2 regions of the Nocardioides luti genome follow, and region 2 is predicted to be linked to the other one. Evidence: riboswitches for the same ligand, from Rfam matches in the RefSeq annotation. Region 2 holds a riboswitch; the other holds the start of a gene.
The links. Region 2 has a riboswitch for cobalamin ahead of cobN (cobaltochelatase subunit CobN). Riboswitches for the same ligand answer to the same signal wherever they lie in the genome.
Positions count from the first base shown of each region.

Region 1: linked by a shared signal. The riboswitch ahead of H5V45_RS20045 (ribonucleoside-diphosphate reductase subunit alpha) and the one ahead of cobN (cobaltochelatase subunit CobN) in region 2 are both predicted to bind cobalamin.

Region 1 covers NZ_JACKXE010000002.1:222,732-231,264, forward strand. The annotation lists gene H5V45_RS20040 (ribonucleotide-diphosphate reductase subunit beta) at 1-921, opposite strand, end outside; gene H5V45_RS20045 (ribonucleoside-diphosphate reductase subunit alpha) at 918-3,287, opposite strand; cobalamin riboswitch at 3,419-3,660, opposite strand; gene H5V45_RS20050 (TIGR01777 family oxidoreductase) at 3,733-4,623, shown strand; gene H5V45_RS20055 (PAS domain-containing hybrid sensor histidine kinase/response regulator) at 4,631-7,387, opposite strand; gene H5V45_RS20060 (hypothetical protein) at 7,439-7,972, opposite strand; gene lipB (lipoyl(octanoyl) transferase LipB) at 8,048-8,533, shown strand, end outside.
Region 2 covers NZ_JACKXE010000002.1:409,053-417,585, reverse strand. The annotation lists gene H5V45_RS20995 (SDR family oxidoreductase) at 1-23, opposite strand, end outside; gene H5V45_RS20990 (helix-turn-helix transcriptional regulator) at 184-1,074, shown strand; gene H5V45_RS20985 (hypothetical protein) at 1,318-1,743, shown strand; gene H5V45_RS20980 (DUF4396 domain-containing protein) at 1,944-2,621, shown strand; cobalamin riboswitch at 3,412-3,556, shown strand; gene cobN (cobaltochelatase subunit CobN) at 3,594-7,190, shown strand; gene cobF (precorrin-6A synthase (deacetylating)) at 7,187-7,909, shown strand; gene H5V45_RS20965 (hypothetical protein) at 7,906-8,259, shown strand; gene H5V45_RS20960 (cobyric acid synthase) at 8,256-8,533, shown strand, end outside.

The sequences.
Region 1 (8,533 bases), 190 kb from region 2:
CAGCGGGTTGGCCGAGCCGTAGATCACCGGGAGGCCGAGCCGCTCCATCCGGCGGTCGGCGACGTACTCCAGGTAGAGCCGCATGTCGGCGGTCGAGAGGCCGGCGACGCCGCCGCCGAGGAGGTCCTCGGCGAACTGCGCCTCCGCGTCGACCGCCTCGGTGATCATCTCCCGCACCCGGGCGGCGAGCTCGTCGTCGAAGAGGTCCGGCTCCTCCTCGCGGACGGTGTCGACCACGTCGAAGGCGAAGGCCATGTGCATCGACTCGTCGCGGAAGACCCAGTTGGTGCCGGACGCGAGGCCGTTGAGCAGGCCGCGCGAGCGCAGGAAGTAGACGTAGGCGAAGGCGCCGTAGAAGAACAGGCCCTCGATGCAGGCCGCGAAGCAGATGAGGTTCAGCAGGAAGCTGCGCCGGTCCTCGCGGGTCTGCAGGCTGCGGACCTCGAACAGCTCGTCGATCCAGCGGAAGCAGAAGTCGGCCTTGTGCTTGATCGACGGGATGTTGTCGACCGCGGCGAAGGCCTCGTGCCGCTCCTGCTCGTCGGGGACGTAGGTGTCGAGCAGGGTCAGGTAGAACTGCACGTGGACGGCCTCCTCGAAGAGCTGGCGGGACAGGTAGAGCCGGCCCTCGGGCGAGTTCACGTGCTGGTAGAGGTTCAGCACCAGGTTGTTCGCGACGATCGTGTCGCCGGTCGCGAAGAACGCGACCAGCCGCGACACCAGGTGCCGCTCGGCGTCCGAGAGCTTCTTCAGGTCCTTGAGGTCGGTGTGCAGGTCGACCTCCTCGACCGTCCAGGTGTTCTTGATCGCGTCGCGGTAGCGCTCGTAGAAGTGCGGGTACTGCATCGGCCGCAGGGTGAGGTTCATCCCCGGGTCGAGCAGGTTGCGCGGGGTGGTGGGGGTGGCGTCGGTCGTGGTCACTGGCAGGCCTCGCAGGAGTCGGGGTTCTCGAGGGAGCAGGCGACGGCCTCGGCGGGGTCCGGCGCGGGGACCGCGGCGGCACCGATCGTCGTCTGCTGGATGCGCGTCGCGGGTCGCGAGCGCAGGTAGTACGTCGTCTTCAGCCCGGCCTTCCAGGCGTAGAGGTACATCGAGCTGAGCTTGCCGATGGTCGGGCTCAGCAGGAACAGGTTGAGCGACTGGCTCTGGTCGACGTAGGGCTGGCGCGCGGCCGCCATCTCGATGAGCGCCTTCTGCGGCAGCTCCCAGGCCGTGCGGAAGAGCTGGCGTACGTCGGCGGGGATCGCCTCGATGCCCTGCACCGAGCCCTCCTGCCGCTTCACCTGCTCGCGGACCTCGGCGGTCCACAGGCCGCGCTCGCGCAGCTCGCGGGCCAGCCAGGCGTTGACCTGGAGGAACTCCCCCGACAGCGTCTCGCGCTTGAACAGGTTCGACACCTGCGGCTCGATGCACTCGTAGCAGCCGACGATCGAGGCGATCGTCGCGGTCGGCGCGATCGCGACCAGCAGCGAGTTGCGCAGGCCGTGCTCGGCGACCCGGTCGCGCAGCGCCTGCCACCGGTCGGTCTGGGTGGGCGTCACCGACCACAGGTCCGGCTGGAGGTCCCCGCGGGCCGCCCGGGTGTCGGCGTACGCCGGGTGCGGGCCGTGCGCCTGCGCCAGCTCGCACGACCGCTCGAGCGCGGACAGGTAGATCTCCTCCTGGACCCGGGTCGACAGCTCGCGCGCCTCGTCGGAGTCGAACGGCAGGCGCAGCGCGAAGAACACGTCCTGCAGCCCCATCACGCCCAGCCCGACCGGGCGCCAGCGCGGGTTGGACGCCGCCGACTCCGGGCTCGGGTAGTAGTTGATGTCGATGACGCGGTCGAGGTAGGTCACCGCGGTGCGGACGGTCGCGCGGAGCTTGTCCCAGTCGAGGGCGTCGGCGAGCAGGTGCTGGGCGAGATTGACCGAGCCGAGGTTGCACACGGCGGTCTCGTCGTCGCTGGAGACCTCGACGATCTCGGTGCAGAGGTTCGACAGGTGCACGACGTTGCCGGGCACGGCAGTCTGGTTGCAGGTGCGGTTGCTGGCGTCCTTGAAGGTCATCCAGCCGTTCCCGGTCTGCGCCAGGGTCCGCATCATCTTCGCGTAGAGCTCGCGCGCCGGCAGCTGCCGCACGACGCGCCCCTCGGCCTCGGCGGCGAGGTAGGCCCGCTCGAAGTCGACGCCCCAGAGGTCGGGCAGCTCGGGCACCTGGTCCGGGTCGATCAGGCTCCACGTCTCGTCCGCCTCGACCCGCTGCATGAACAGGTCCGGCACCCAGTTCGCCAGGTTGAGGTTGTGGGTGCGGCGGGCGTCCTCGCCGGTGTTGTCGCGCAGCTCGAGGAACTCCTCGATGTCGGGGTGCCACGGCTCGAGGTAGACGCAGGCGGCGCCTTTGCGCCGCCCGCCCTGGTTCACCGCCGAGACCGAGGCGTCGAGCGTGCGCAGGAACGGCACGATCCCGTTGGAGTGGCCGTTGGTGCCCCGGATCAGGGCACCGCGCCCGCGCACCCGGGAGAACGCGATCCCGATGCCGCCGGCGAACTTCGACAGCGCCGCCACCTGGGCGTAGCGCGCGTAGATCGACTCCAGCCGGTCGACCGGGCTGTCGACGAGGTAGCACGACGACATCTGGGTGTGCCGGGTGCCGGAGTTGAAGAGCGTCGGCGAGCTGGGCAGGTAGGCCAGCGACGACATCAGGCGGTAGAAGTCGATCGCCTCGGCCGGGGTGGTGGCCAGGCCGCAGGCGACCCGGAGCAGCCAGTACTGCGGGGTCTCGACGACGAGCCGGGTCTCCGGGTGGCGCAGGAGGTAGCGGTCGTAGACCGTGCGGAGCCCGAAGTACTCGAAGCGCCGGTCGTTGTCGGGGTCGATCGCCTGGTCGAGCTTGCGGGCGTTGGCCTCGACGAAGGCCGCGGTGTCGTCGCCGACCAGCCCCTCGAGGTGCGCCAGCCGGACGGCCTGGCTGAAGGAGGCGACCTGCTGGCCCGCAACCTCCTTCTCGATGTAGCCGGCGAGCAGCCGGGCCGCGAGACGGGAGTACTCCGGCTCGGTGGCGGTGAGCTCCGCGGCCGTCTGGATCGACAGCCGGTCGAGCTCGGCGGTGGTGGCGCCGTCGTACAGCCCGGCGATGGTGCGGGTGGCCACGGTGAGCGGCTCGACGTACGCCAGGCCGGTCGCGCAGCGCTCGACGGCCCGGACGATCTTGTTCAGGTCGACGGGCTCGAGGTCGCCGTTCCTCTTCCGCACCCCCATCGGGCTGCGCGTCGTGGTCGGTGGTGCTGGGATGTTCGTCTGCGTCATTGCTGCTCTCTCCTCGCGAGCTGGCCGGAGGCCGGGAGCGCGAGGAGGGGTCGACGACGCGGACCCACCCGCCAGGGGTCGGGTCCGGGCAGCCGGCCGACCCACCCTCGAGGTCCGCGACCACCGCGCACGGTCGTGCGCGGGCGCTGGCAGGTCTTCGGACTCGTGGGCACGCCGCACGGTGCCTCCCGGCACCGCTCGACCCCTACCGGCCGTCGCTTCCCAGGACCCGTGGAGGCATCCCAGTGCTTGTGTGACGGCTGTCGTTCCCACTCACCGCTGCGGGGCAGTCCCGGACTCGCACCGGGTTCCCTCTTGCCCCGGGAGACTCGCCTCGCAGCGCACCTCCCGGACCAGCAGGAGCACCATATCTAGGGATTTCTCGATTCCCCGACACCACATCTGGTGTCGGCGTGTCGCTTCGGTCGTCTGCAAGGCTGGACCCATGCGCATCGTCATCGCCGGAGCCTCGGGCTTCCTCGGCACCGCCCTCAGCACCGAGCTCGTCCAGCGTGGCCACGCGGTCGTCGCCCTGGTCCGCCGCCCCACCTCGAGCCCCGACGAGTCGACGTGGGACCCGTACGCCGGCAGCCTCGACCAAGCGGTCGTCGACGCCGCCGACGTCGTCGTCAACCTGGCCGGCACGCCCACCGCCGGCAACCCGCACTCGGCGACCTGGGCCCGCGAGCTGCGGGAGAGCCGGGTCACGACGACCCGCGTGCTCGCCGAGGCGATCGCCCGCTCCCCCGAGCCGGCGGCGTTCCTCGCCGGCAACGGCATCAGCTGGTACGGCGACCACGGCGCCCAGGTGCTGACCGAGGCCTCGGACAGCCGCGGCCACGCCCTGCTCACCGAGGTCACCCGCGAGTGGGAGGCCGCGACCGCGGCGGCCAGTGAGGCCGGCGCCCGCGTCTGCATCCTGCGCACCTCGCCGGTCATGGACCGCCGCAGCGCCCCGCTCAAGCAGCTCCGCCTGGTCTTCAAGGCCGGCTTCGGCGCCCGCCTGGGCGACGGCCGGCAGCACATGGCGATGGTCTCGCTGCGCGACTGGGTCGGCGGCGTCGCGCACCTCGCCGAGCACGCCTCGGCCAGCGGTGCCTTCAACCTGTGCTGCCCGCGCACGCCCACCAACGCCGAGTTCACCCGGGCGCTCGCGGACGCCGTGCACCGCAAGGCGTTCGTCGCGGTGCCGAAGATCGGCCTGCGCATCGGCGCCGGCGAGATGGCCCCCGAGCTGCTCGGCTCGCTGAACGTCCGGCCGGCGGCGCTCGAGGCCGCGGGCTACGTCTTCCGCGACCCCGACGTGACCGCCGTGCTGCGCACCGGGCTGGCCTGAGCCGGGCTCAGGAGCCCGGCACCCAGCGGGCCAGGGTGCTCTCGAGCAGCGCGGGCACCACCGGCTTGGTCAGGAAGTCGTCCATGCCCGCCTCCTGGCAGCGGGCGCGCTCCTCGGCGGTCGCCGCGGCCGTCATGGCGATGATGGGGATGTGGTCGCCGTTGCGCATCGCCCGCACCGCGCGGGTCGCGTCGAAGCCGTCCATCACGGGCATCTGGCAGTCCATCAGGATCGCGTCGTAGCCGTCGGGGTCGTCGGCCAGCGCCGCGACGCCCGCGGCCCCGTTGTCGGCCAGCACCACGTCGTACCCGAGGCGGCGGAGCACGCCCTCGGCCACGAGCTGGTTGACCTCGTTGTCCTCGACGACGAGGACCCGGCCCCGCAGGTCGCCGGCGGGGGCGCTCACCGGCGCCGGGGCCACCAGGTGCTCGGCCCGGCGACCGCCCAGGGTCGCGAGCGCGTCGAGCAGGCGTGAGGGCAGCACGGGCTTGCTGAGGAAGGCGTCGAGGCCGGCATCGGCCAACCACTCCGCCCCCGGCTCGATCGCCGAGGACAGCAGCGCCAGCCGGGTGTCGCGGTGCCGCTCCTCGGCCCGGATGATCCGCGCGAGCTGCTCGCCGTCGGCGCCCGGCATCATGTAGTCCAGCAGGACCACGTCGTACTGCTCGCCGTGCCGGACCGAGGCGTCGAGCTCCACGAGGGCGTCGTACGCCGACTCGACCGCCGTCACGCGCACGCGCCAGGCCTCGAGCTGCTCCTGCAGGATGAAGCGGTTCGTGGCGTTGTCGTCGACGACGAGCACGTGCAGCCCGGACACGGCGTCCTGCAGGGTCGCCTCGGTGGGCAGGGCCTGCGCGACCGAGGGGGCGAACGGCGTGGTGAACCAGAAGGTGCTGCCGGTGCCGGGCTCGCTGTCGACGCCGATCGCGCCGCCGGTGGCCTCGACGATGCGCTTGCTGATCGCCAGGCCGAGGCCGGTGCCGCCGTACTCCCGGGTGGTCGAGCTGTCGGCCTGCGAGAAGGCCGTGAAGAGCTGGCGCTGCACGTCGGGCGGGATCCCGATGCCGGTGTCGCGCACCTCGACGCGGACGCCGGCGGGGTCCAGGCTCGCGCGGACGACCACCTCGCCGGCCTTGGTGAACTTCACGGCGTTCGACACCAGGTTGGTGATCACCTGGCCGAAGCGCACGGGGTCGCCGCGCACCATCGACGGCACCTGCTCGGCGCTGGCGACGACCAGCTCCAGGCCCTTGGCGCTGGCCCGCTCGGCGTTGATGCCCACGCTCTGCTCGACGATGCTGCGGGGGTCGAAGTCGACCTCCTCGAGGTCGAGGCGGCCGGCCTCGATCTTGGACAGGTCGAGGATGTCGTTGACGAGCGCCAGCAGCGCGCGACCGGCCTGGTCCACGCCCTCCGCGAGCCGGCGCTGGTGGGAGGTGAGCTCGGTGCGGCTGAGCAGCTCGCTGAGCCCGATCACGCCGTTGAGCGGCGTGCGGATCTCGTGGCTCATCGTGGCGAGGAACTCCGACTTGGCCCGCGACGCGGCGAGGGCGTCGTCACGCGCCGCCGCGATCGCCCGGCCCGCCTCCTCACGCTCGGAGACGTGCGCGAGGAAGGCCAGCATCTGCGCGAAGATCGCGACGTCGGACGGCTCCGCCTGCTCGCGGACCCCGGTGTCGGACACGACCACGCAGGCGACCCGCTCCCCCACCAGCGCCGGCCCGGCGATCTGGACGATCCCGCCCGGGCCGGGGGCCTGGACGAGCCGCCGCTCGGTGGCGGCGCGCTCGGCCAGCGCCTGCGCGGCGGCCACGACGTCCGCGTCGTGGTCGCCCCACCCGCTCGGGAAGTGCACGAGCCGGCCCTCGTCGGCCGGGTCCGGCGCCGACACGATGATCGCGGGCCAGCGGGCGTGCGGCCGGACCGAGGTGGCGGAGGTCATCAGCACGTCGACCAGGGTCCGGGACTCGTTGGCGGCGGCCGCCATGGCGCTGAGGAACGAGAGACCCTGCTCGGCCTCCTTGCTCTCGGTGATGTCCTGCACGGTGCCACCGCTGCGCAGCGGCCGCCCCTCGGCGTCGCGCACCATCCGGGCACGGGTGCGGACCCAGCGCGTGCGCTCCCCGGGCACCGAGACGAGCCGCGACTCGAGCACGAGGTCGTCGTGCCCCTCGACCATGGCGGCGTACGCCGCCCGGGCGGCCGGCCGGTCGTCGGGGTGCAGGAGGTCGAAGAAGTGCTCGGTCGACGGCTCGAAGGTCGCCCGGACGAGCCCGAACAGGCGGTAGAGCTCGTCGGACCAACGCAGCACGCCGCCGGCGTAGTCGCGCTCGAAGCTGCCCGTGCGCGCGATCGACTGCGCCTCGGCGAGCTGCACCTCGCGGCGCTGCAGCTCCTCGAGGATCCGGCGCTGCTCGGTGTGGTCGCGCAGCCGGTGCAGCCAGCCGCGCCGCCGGCCCTCGTCGTCGACGAGCGGTGTGTGGCTGACCAGGGCCCAGAAGGTGCTGCCGTCCTTGCGGACCAGCAGGCACTCGAGGTCGTCGCCGGGCTCCGGGTCGTCGCGCAGCCGGTCCAGGTGGGCACGGAAGTCGACCCGGCCCGCCTCGTCCAGCGCCTCGACGGCCGGGAGGCCGGGCATCTCGTCGGGGGTACGGCCCAGCATCGCGGCCAGGCGGTCGTTGGCGTACGTCGTCAGGCCGGCGTCGTCGAGCACCCAGAGCCCGTCGGGAACGGCTCGCACGAGCCAGGAGTCGATGCCGTCCATGTCCGTCATCGTCCCGCATCCGCCGCCGCCGCGTCCGGCGGGTCGCGACATTCACCCGGTCGGTGGGGCCGGCCCGACGGCGGCCACCCGCCACCGGCCGCCCGACGCGGAGAACGCGATCCGCCGGGTCGTGGCGCGGTCCCGGGGCAGGGGCGTCCGGAGCGACCCGCGCACCGCCGTACCTCCCGCGAGCCGGTCGGTCACGAGCAGGACCAGCCGGTGCCCCGAGCGCGCCAGCACCCGGACGGCCAGCACCTGCATCCGCAGCCCCCGCACCCGGACGTCGCGCCGCTCCCAGGCCCGCAGCATCGCCACGTCACGACGGCCCGCCCGCGCCCCCGGCACGTAGAGCGCCCGCAGGGCGCCGACGTCGCCCGCGGCCCACGCCGCGGCCCGCCGGGCGTCCCAGGCGTGCAGCACCTCGAGCGCGCCCGGCTCGCCCCGGTCCTGCGGGACCGAGGCCGCGAGCCGGGGCGACGGCGGCCCGCGCAGGAGCGAGGCGGCGGTGGCGGCACCGGTCACCACGAGGGTCAGGACGAGGACGGCGAGGAGCACGCGGGGCAGGGTCGAAGCAGGCAGGGTCACGAGGTCCTCCTACCCGTCCCGCGGGCGTCACCGCGCGTTCTCCACAGGCTCTGGCGCCGGAGTAGGGTCGAGGCCGTGAGCGACCTGACCTTCCGCACCGTCGGCCTCGGTGACGACGCCGTCGACTACCTCGCCGCGTGGGACCTCCAGCGGGAGGTGCACGCCGGGGTGGTGGCCGGCGACCTGCCGCCGACGGTGCTGTTCCTCGAGCACCCGCCGGTCTTCACCGCGGGCAAGCGGACCGACCCGCACGAGCGTCCGGCCGACCCCGGCGGCGCCGCGGTGATCGACGTCGACCGCGGCGGCAAGATCACCTTCCACGGGCCGGGCCAGCTGGTCGGCTACCCCATCGTCGCGCTGCCCGACCACGTCAAGGTCGTCGACTACGTACGCCGGGTGGAGGAGGCCCTGATCGCGGTCTGCCGCGACCTCGGCGTGACGACCGCGCGGGTCCCCGGCCGCAGCGGCGTGTGGCTGCGGGCCGACGAGCGCGGCCCGGAGCGCAAGATCGCCGCGCTCGGCATCCGGGTCAGCCGCGGCGTGACCATGCACGGCTTCGCG
Region 2 (8,533 bases):
CAGACCTGAGGGTTCTCAGCCATGGGGCTGTCTCCTTCTTGTGGGCCGTCGCACCACATTGGCCGACGACGTTGCTTGTGACAGGACAAGTCAACGGCGTCTCCGCGGGTTGAGGCAGACCCTCTCTAGAGGGTCCCTGCCAGTGCCTCCCTGGAAGAGGACTGGTGCTCTAGCGTCGGCAGCATGGACATCCGGAACGAGATCCGCGAGTTCCTGACCACCCGGCGGGCCAGGCTCACGCCCGCCGACCTCGATCTCCCTGACTACAAGGGCAGACGTCGTGTGCCCGGGTTGCGACGTGAAGAGGTGGCGCTTGTTGCGGGTATGAGTGTGGAGTACTACGTGCGACTCGAACGCGGCAACGCCACGGGTGTCTCGGAGTCAGTGCTCGTGGGGATCACTCGGGCCCTCAAGCTCGACGAGGCGGAGGTGTCGCACCTGCGTCATCTCGTCCGGGCAGCCAACGAGGGCGCTGAACCCAGCCGACGAAAGAGTCGACCGCGATCGAGATCGGTTCGCCCCGGAGTGCAACAACTGCTCGACGCCATGCGCGACGTGCCGACGGTGGTGCAGAACGGACGGATGGACGTGGTCGCGATCAACGCGCTCGGACGCGCGCTCTTCTCCCCGATGTACGAGGACGCCACCCGATCAGCAAATTTCGCCCGCTTCCTTTTCTTGGATCCTGCGGCTCCCGCCTTCTACCAGCAGTGGGAGGAGTCAGCTGAGCAGATCGTTGCGCTGCTCCGCAGCGAGGCAGGCAGGACACCCTACGACCGCGAGCTGAGCGACCTTGTCGGCGAGCTCACCACCTGCAGCGAGACCTTCAGCAAGTTATGGGCATCTCACAACGTGAGGGAACACCGCACAGGCATCAAGTCGATCAGTCATCCGGTGGTCGGCGACCTCGACCTTTCGTTCGAAGCGCTCGACCTCAGCGGTGAGCGCGGGCTCCAGCTTGTGGCCTTCTCAGCCCCGCCCGGATCCCCGACAGCCGACGGCCTACAGCTTCTCTCCAACTGGGCTGCCACCAATCGGGAGCTCACTCAGGACTCTGCAAGCGATGCGTCGTGAGAGACCGTGCGGGTCGATCAACCCATAGACCGAGCGGCGCTTCCGGGGTGGTGGCCAAGCCCGAGACGAACGGGTATCGATGCTCATCGAGGCCTGCGGCGATCCAACAAGTCTGGTGACTACTAGGCGGGCCCGAGGGCTTGGTGCCGTGCGGGCCGAACGCGGCCCCTACCGAACCGGGACGTGGAGGGTCTCGGTTCGCCGAGAAGGAGAGTGACCTCGGCGGTCCGGTAGCCTCGTGGCATGCCCGGGCCGACCTTTGCTGTAGTGCTGCGGAGTTCTCTCGGTGCAGCGATCGCATTGGTAGTGGGCTTGACCTGCACCGTCCTCTCCGCTCTGACCTCCGTCGCTCCGATGGCCGACATGAGCGACGAGGTGGCCCCGATCCCCACTGCCGCTGTCTCTGTGGCCGAGGAGGTTGCCGCGGCGTCGCCCGCCATGGCTGACATGTGCGCCGACGGTTGTGTCATCGACGCCACCAGTGTCGTCTGCGCGGGCGCTTGGCTGATGGTGACCAGCGTGCTGGTCTTGCTTAAGACGTCTCGTCGTCACACGTACCTTGGGCTCCTGGCCCGCATTCGGCGGCCTGGCCTCCCGCGCCGACGGCTACGCGAACGAACGCCCTGGGTCGTGCTGTCACCGATCTCTGTGTGCGTGTTCCGGGTCTGACAGGTCGCTCAGGACTCCTTCCTCTGAGCCAGCCTCCGGTGGCATGCCTAGCCGCAAGCTGCCCGACCGGTGCGCCTCGTGCGCCCGTCACGACCTGAACCGGTCGCCCGTTCGTCCGCAACGCTCACAGGGCGGATGCGGCGCATCGGGAACCCGATCGGACCTACTCCCCACCACGAAGGACTGAACAACTCATGGAAATGGCTTCCGCCATCCCCGACTGGCTCACCCCCGTCGCCTGGACCTACATCGCACTCTCCCTGCTCAGCACTGCCTTCATCGCGGCCGACATCTACCTGGCCCGCCGCCGCCACCACAGCGTTGCCCCCGAACTGGTGTGGGTCACCTCAGCGCTCTACCTCGGTCCCTTCGCCATCCTCGCCTATCTGAGTCGCGGACGCCTTGGGTCGTCGACTTCTGCGGACGAGACGATGCCAGTCACGGACGCGACAGCACTCGCGGTGCTACCCGGAGGCGGCGCTTCCGCCGTCGCCCACCTGATCGCGGTCCCGCTCGTCGTCGCGGTCGGGTGGACGATCGCCGGCGAGGCGATGTGGCCCATGATCCTCGTCATCGCCGTCTTGGTCATCATCATGCTGGCGGTCTATGGGTACCTCGCCGGTCGCGGTTCCAGCACCGGAAATGCCCGCTGGCTCTCCGTCGGCGCCGCCACCACCGCCGCCATCTTCACGGTCACGGCATTCGACATCGGCATGGTCGGCTGGATGCTCCTCCTCTACTACAACAGCGCCATGCCGCCAGTCACCGAGGGCACCTTCTGGTTCCTCATGCAGGTAGGCGTCATCATCGGTCTGGCCACCGGATACCCAGCTGTCATGTGGCTGCTGCGCCGCAACCAGGCCGTCGTCCCCACCTGAGCAATGCGCAGCTAACTGTCCGCGCATCGCGTCCCGATGTGCTGCCGCCGCAACCGCGTGGCGGCAGCACATCCGGACCATGGCATCCGCCGCTGGACGCAGGCAAGACGGCCAAGCAACAGGTGGTGGCAACTCGCGAACTCGACGACTGGACGTCACAAGCGCCCGAAAGGCAGGATTCAACGCCGCAGCGAGCTCTCGATCTGCGCGCGAAAGTGACGAGGTGTGAACGTCGTGCGTGACTCGAACCGGTCGGAGCACGTCGCGACACTGGGGCAACTTGTGCCGGCGTCGTAGCACGCTTTCGGGCAATGAGAGAGGTGCCGCTGGCCCGGATCGTTGCGGCGGGGTCGCTGCGCTGGGTGCGGGAGCGAGCGGGGCCCGGTCCGGAGATCGCGGCGTCGGCCCGTTGCTCACGGACCCGACAGAGCCGAGCTCGTGTCGAGTGCGAGTCCGTTGCTGGGCAGCGTACCGGGCCTCAGGTCGCGGGCGTGGGAGGACGTCCCCCCTTCATCGGCATCAGGTCTTGAGGTGTCGTGCGTCTTGGCGCACGGCGCTGTCGTCCGATCGGAGGGCCGAAGTGCTAGTGCTCGCCCTCATGCAGCAGGGGCCCGTTGACGAAGACGTCCTGGTGACGCAGACCGGCTGTCAGTTCCCGTGCAATCCGGGGCCCGTGGTCAGCGTCCAGCCGGACGACGTCTGGTACGAACACGTCGACCCCGACACCGCCCGGGCCCTGGTGGCCGAGTACCTGGTCCGAGCTCAGATCCTCGAGACGCAGCGTCTCCCACGCGCGCGGCGTCCTCTAGGCTGACCGCACACGTCTCGTGGGATCAGGAACCCGGTGCGAGTCCGGGGCGGTTCCGCCACTGTGATGCCCTTCGTCCCACCGGCGGCGGGCACAGCCAGACACTGGCCACGAGACATCCACCCAGCCGGGACGAGAATCCCGAGGAGGAGCTGACCAGGCGCATGCGCATCGCCCTGCTCTCGACGTCGGACACCGACCTGCTTTCCGCCCGTTCCTCGGGCGCCGCCTACGTCTGGGCCAACCCGGCCCGGCCCGGCCACCAGTCGATGGCCGAGGCCATCGAGGGCGCCGACCTGGTGGTGGGCCGCATCCTGGGCTCGCCGCACGACCTGTGCTCCGGGTTCGCGCGGATCCGGACCACCGGGATGCCGATGATCGTTCTGGGTGGCGAGCAGCAGCCCAGCGCCGAGCTGATGGAGCTCTCAACCGTACCGATCGGGATCGCTGCCGAGGCGCACCGCTACCTCGCCGAGGGCGGACCCGCCAACTTGGCCCAGCTGCACGCATTCCTCTCTGACACGGTGCTGCTCACCGGGGAGGGGTTCGAGCCCCCCATTGAGATCCCCGCGTGGGGTGTGCTGGAGCGACCAGTGACACCGGTCGACCTGCCTCGGGTTGGCGTGCTCTTCTACCGAGCCCACCAGGCCAGTGGCAACACCGCGTTCGCGCATGCCCTGGCCGACGCCGTCGACGCCACCGGCCAGGCGGTCGGGGTGCCGATCTTCAGCTCCTCGCTCCGGTCCTCGCCTGACGAGCTGTACGAAGCCCTGGGCGCCTTCGACGCCCTGGTGGTGACCGTGCTCGCCGCCGGCGGGAGCCAGCCGGCCGGGGCCAGTGCCGGAGGGGACGATGAGGCGTGGGACGTTGCGCGGATCGCCGCGCTCGACATCCCCGTGCTCCAGGGACTTTGCCTGACCAGCAGTCGCGAGGAGTGGGAGGCATCCGACGACGGCGTCACGCCGCTCGACTCGGCCAGCCAGATCGCTATCCCCGAGTTCGACGGGCGGATCATCACCGCGCCGTTCTCCTTCAAGGAGATCGACCAGGACGGCTTGCCGCGATACGTCGCCGACCCCGAGCGCTGCGCCCGGGTCGCCGGCATCGCGGTCAACCACGCACGCCTGCGGCGGATTCCGCCCTGCGAGCGCAAGGTCGCGCTGATGCTGTCGGCGTACCCCACCAAGCACTCGCGGGTCGGCAACGCCGTCGGCCTGGACACCCCCGTGTCCACGATCCGGCTGCTGCGCCGGATGCGTGACGCGGGCTACGACCTCGGCCCCGTGGGTGCGGTCCCGGGCCTCGAGCTCGAGGACGACACCGAAGCCGGTGATGCCCTGATCCACGCGTTGATCGCGGCAGGCGGCCAGGACGAGGAATGGCTGACCCAGACCCAGCTGACCGACGCGCACGTGCGGATCACGCCGGAGCAGTACAGCGCGTGGACGGCCGACGTGCACCCGGAGCTGCGGAACAAGATGGTCGAGGCGTGGGGTCCGGCGCCCGGACGGCTCTTCGTCAACGACAACGGGGAGATCGTGCTCGCCACGATCACCGCCGGCAACGTCGTCCTGCTGATCCAGCCGCCCAGGGGCTTCGGGGAGAACCCGGTCGCGATCTACCACGACCCCGATCTCGCGCCGTCACACCACTACCTCGCGGCCTACCGCTGGTTGGGCGCATCGGAGGACACCGGCGGCTTCGGCGCTCACGCGGTCGTGCACCTCGGCAAGCACGGCTCGATGGAGTGGCTGCCCGGCAAGAACGCGGCGCTCTCCGCGGCCTGTGCCACCGACGCGGCGATCGGTAACCTGCCACTGATCTACCCCTTCCTCGTCAACGACCCGGGGGAGGGGGCGCAGGCCAAGCGCCGTGCGCACGCCACGATCGTCGACCACCTGATCCCGCCCATGGCGCGCGCGGAGTCATACGGCGACATCGCCCGACTCGAGCAACTGCTCGACGAGCACGCCAACATCGCGGCGATGGACCCGGCCAAGCTTCCGGCCATCCGCGGCGAGATCTGGCAGCTGATGCACGCCGCGGAGATGCACCGCGACCTCGGCCTGGACGAGCGCCCCGACGACGAGGAGTTCGACGACTTCATCCTGCACGTCGACGGCTGGCTCTGCGAGATCAAGGACGCCCAGATCCGCGACGGCCTGCACGTCCTCGGCCAGGCGCCGGCGGGCGAAGCGCGCGTCAACCTGGTGCTCGCCATCCTCCGCGCCGCCCAGGTGTTCGGGGGTGAGTCCCGCGCGGTCCCGGGCCTGCGCGCCGCCCTGGGCCTCAAGGAGGGCGCGGAGGCCACCGTGGCCGTCGACGAGATCGAGCGACAGGCCCGCGGCCTGGTGCAGCGGATGGACGACGCCGACTGGGAGGTCGGGACCGCAGCCAAGCTGCACGACGACCCGGTTGTCCAGGAGGTGCTGCACTTCGCCGCCACCCAGGTGGTGCCCCGGCTGGAGCGCACCACCGACGAGCTCGACGCGGTGCTGCACGCGCTCGACGGCGGGTTCATCCCGGCGGGGCCCTCGGGTTCACCGCTGCGTGGACTGGTCAACGTACTGCCGACGGGCCGCAACTTCTACACCGTCGATCCTCGTGCCGTGCCGTCCCGGCTGGCCTGGGAGACCGGTAGCGCGATGGCCGACTCGCTGGTGCAGCGCTACCTCGAGGAGACCGGTGATCACCCGGAGTCGGTGGGGCTTTCGGTCTGGGGGACCAGCGCGATGCGTACGTCGGGTGACGACGTCGCCGAGGTGCTGGCCCTGCTCGGTGTACGACCGCAGTGGGACGAGGCCTCCCGTCGGGTCAGCGACCTGCAGGTGATACCCCTCGAGGAGCTGGGCCGTCCGCGGATCGACGTGACCGTCCGCATTTCCGGCTTCTTCCGGGATGCCTTCCCTCACGTCGTGGCGATGCTGGACGACGCCGTACGCCTGGTGGCGGACCTCGACGAGCCCGACCACCTCAACTTCGTGCGGGCGCACACCCGAGCCGACCTCGCCGAGCACGGCGATGAGCGGCGGGCCACCACGCGGATCTTCGGCTCCAAGCCGGGCTCGTACGGCGCTGGGATCCTCCAGGTGGTCGAGTCGGGGAACTGGCGCGACGACCGCGACCTGGCGGAGGTCTACACGGCCTGGGGCGGCTTCGCCTACGGGCGGGGTCTGGATGGTGCGCCGGCCGCCGACGACATGCGGGTGAACTACCGACGGATCAACGTCGCCGCGAAGAACATCGACACCCGCGAGCACGACATCGCCGACTCCGACGACTACTTCCAGTACCACGGCGGCATGGTCGCCACCGTGCGAGCGTTGACCGGCAGCGACCCCAAGGCGTACGTCGGTGACTCGACGACCCCTGACGCCGTGCGGACCCGGACGCTGCAGGAGGAGACCAACCGGGTGTTCCGGGCGCGGGTGGTCAACCCGCGCTGGATCGGCGCGATGCAGCGGCACGGCTACAAGGGGGCCTTCGAGCTCGCGGCCACCGTCGACTACCTCTTCGGATTCGACGCCACCACCGGCGTGGTCCACGACTGGATGTACGCCGCGCTCGCCCAGGAGTACGTCCTCGACGAGACCAACCAGGCCTTCATGAGGCAGTCGAACCCGTGGGCCCTCCGCGGCATCGTGGAGAAGCTGCACGAGGCGGTCGACCGAGGGCTGTGGGCCGAGCCCGACCCCGACGTGCTGGACCGCATGCGCCGCATCTACCTCGACCTCGAGGGAGACCTGGAGGATCGCGAGTGAGGCGCGTCCGCGTCATCGGGGTGGGCATGGGCCCGCAGCACGTCACCCGAGAGGCAGCCCACGCCCTGCGCACGGTCGACTACGTCCTCGCCTTCGCCAAGGGCCAGGCCGACCCGCTGCTTGAAGTGCGCGCCGAGGTCTGCCGGGCCTACGGCGACCCGCCCCTGGTCGTCGTCTCCGATCCGCCGCGCGACCGCGACGACCCCGACGACTACGCCCGCGCGGTCCACGACTGGCACGAGGCTCGGGTCACCGCGCACTTGCGGGTCCTCGACGAACGACCCGGCGACGTCGCGATGCTGGTGTGGGGTGATCCGTCCCTGTACGACTCGACTCTGCGGATCGTCGAGGCGATGGCGCAGCGCGTGGACCTGGAGGTCGACGTCACGCCCGGGATCAGCGCCCCGCAGCTGCTGGCGGCCAGGCACCGGATCGTGCTGCACGAGGTGGGTCGACCGGTCCACGTGACGACCGGTCGGCGGCTGCGCGAGGCGATCGAGCAGGGCCAGGACAACCTCGTCGTGATGCTCAACCGCACGCTCGACCTCGCGGGGCTGGAGGACTGGCGGATCTGGTGGGGCGCCAACCTCGGCACGCCGAGCGAGGAGCTTATCTCCGGTCGGGTGGGCGACGTGCTGCGCGAGCTCGAGGAGGCCCGCGAGCGGGCGCGTGCTGCCGCCGGTTGGGTGATGGATCTCTACCTGCTGAGGCACCGATGAGCCGGCCCGACCGCGACGTGCTGCTGTGCCGCGGCTGCTGCTGCGGCACAGCCGAGAAGCACCCGAGGACCGACCACGACGCCCAGCGGGACGCCCTGCTTGACTGCGACGGGGCCTTCGGCGTGCGGGTGCGCGTCGTGGACTGCCTCGACCATTGCGACCGTAGCAACGTCGTGCTGGTGCGGGACTTCACCGCTGGGCGGCGCCCGCACGACACCTGGCTTGGCGGGGTGCTCAACCGGCGCACGACCGAGCGCCTGGTGACGTGGGTCCAGGACGGCGGCGCCCTGCCGCGCGAGCTCGTGCCACACCGGTTCGGCACGCACACCCGCGGAGGAGGTCCCGCGTGAGCGCCCTGCTGGTGGCCGGTACGACCTCCGACGCGGGCAAGAGCATCGTCACCACGGGTCTGTGTCGGGCGCTGACCCGGCGGGGGGTGTTAGTCGCACCCTTCAAGGCGCAAAACATGTCCAACAACTCGATGGTGACCCGGGACGGCGCCGAGATCGGCCGGGCCCAGTGGATCCAGGCGCTGGCGGCCCGGGCCGAGCCGGAGGCTGCGATGAACCCGGTGCTGCTCAAGCCCGGCGGCGACCAGCGCAGCCATGTCGTGGTGATGGGTCA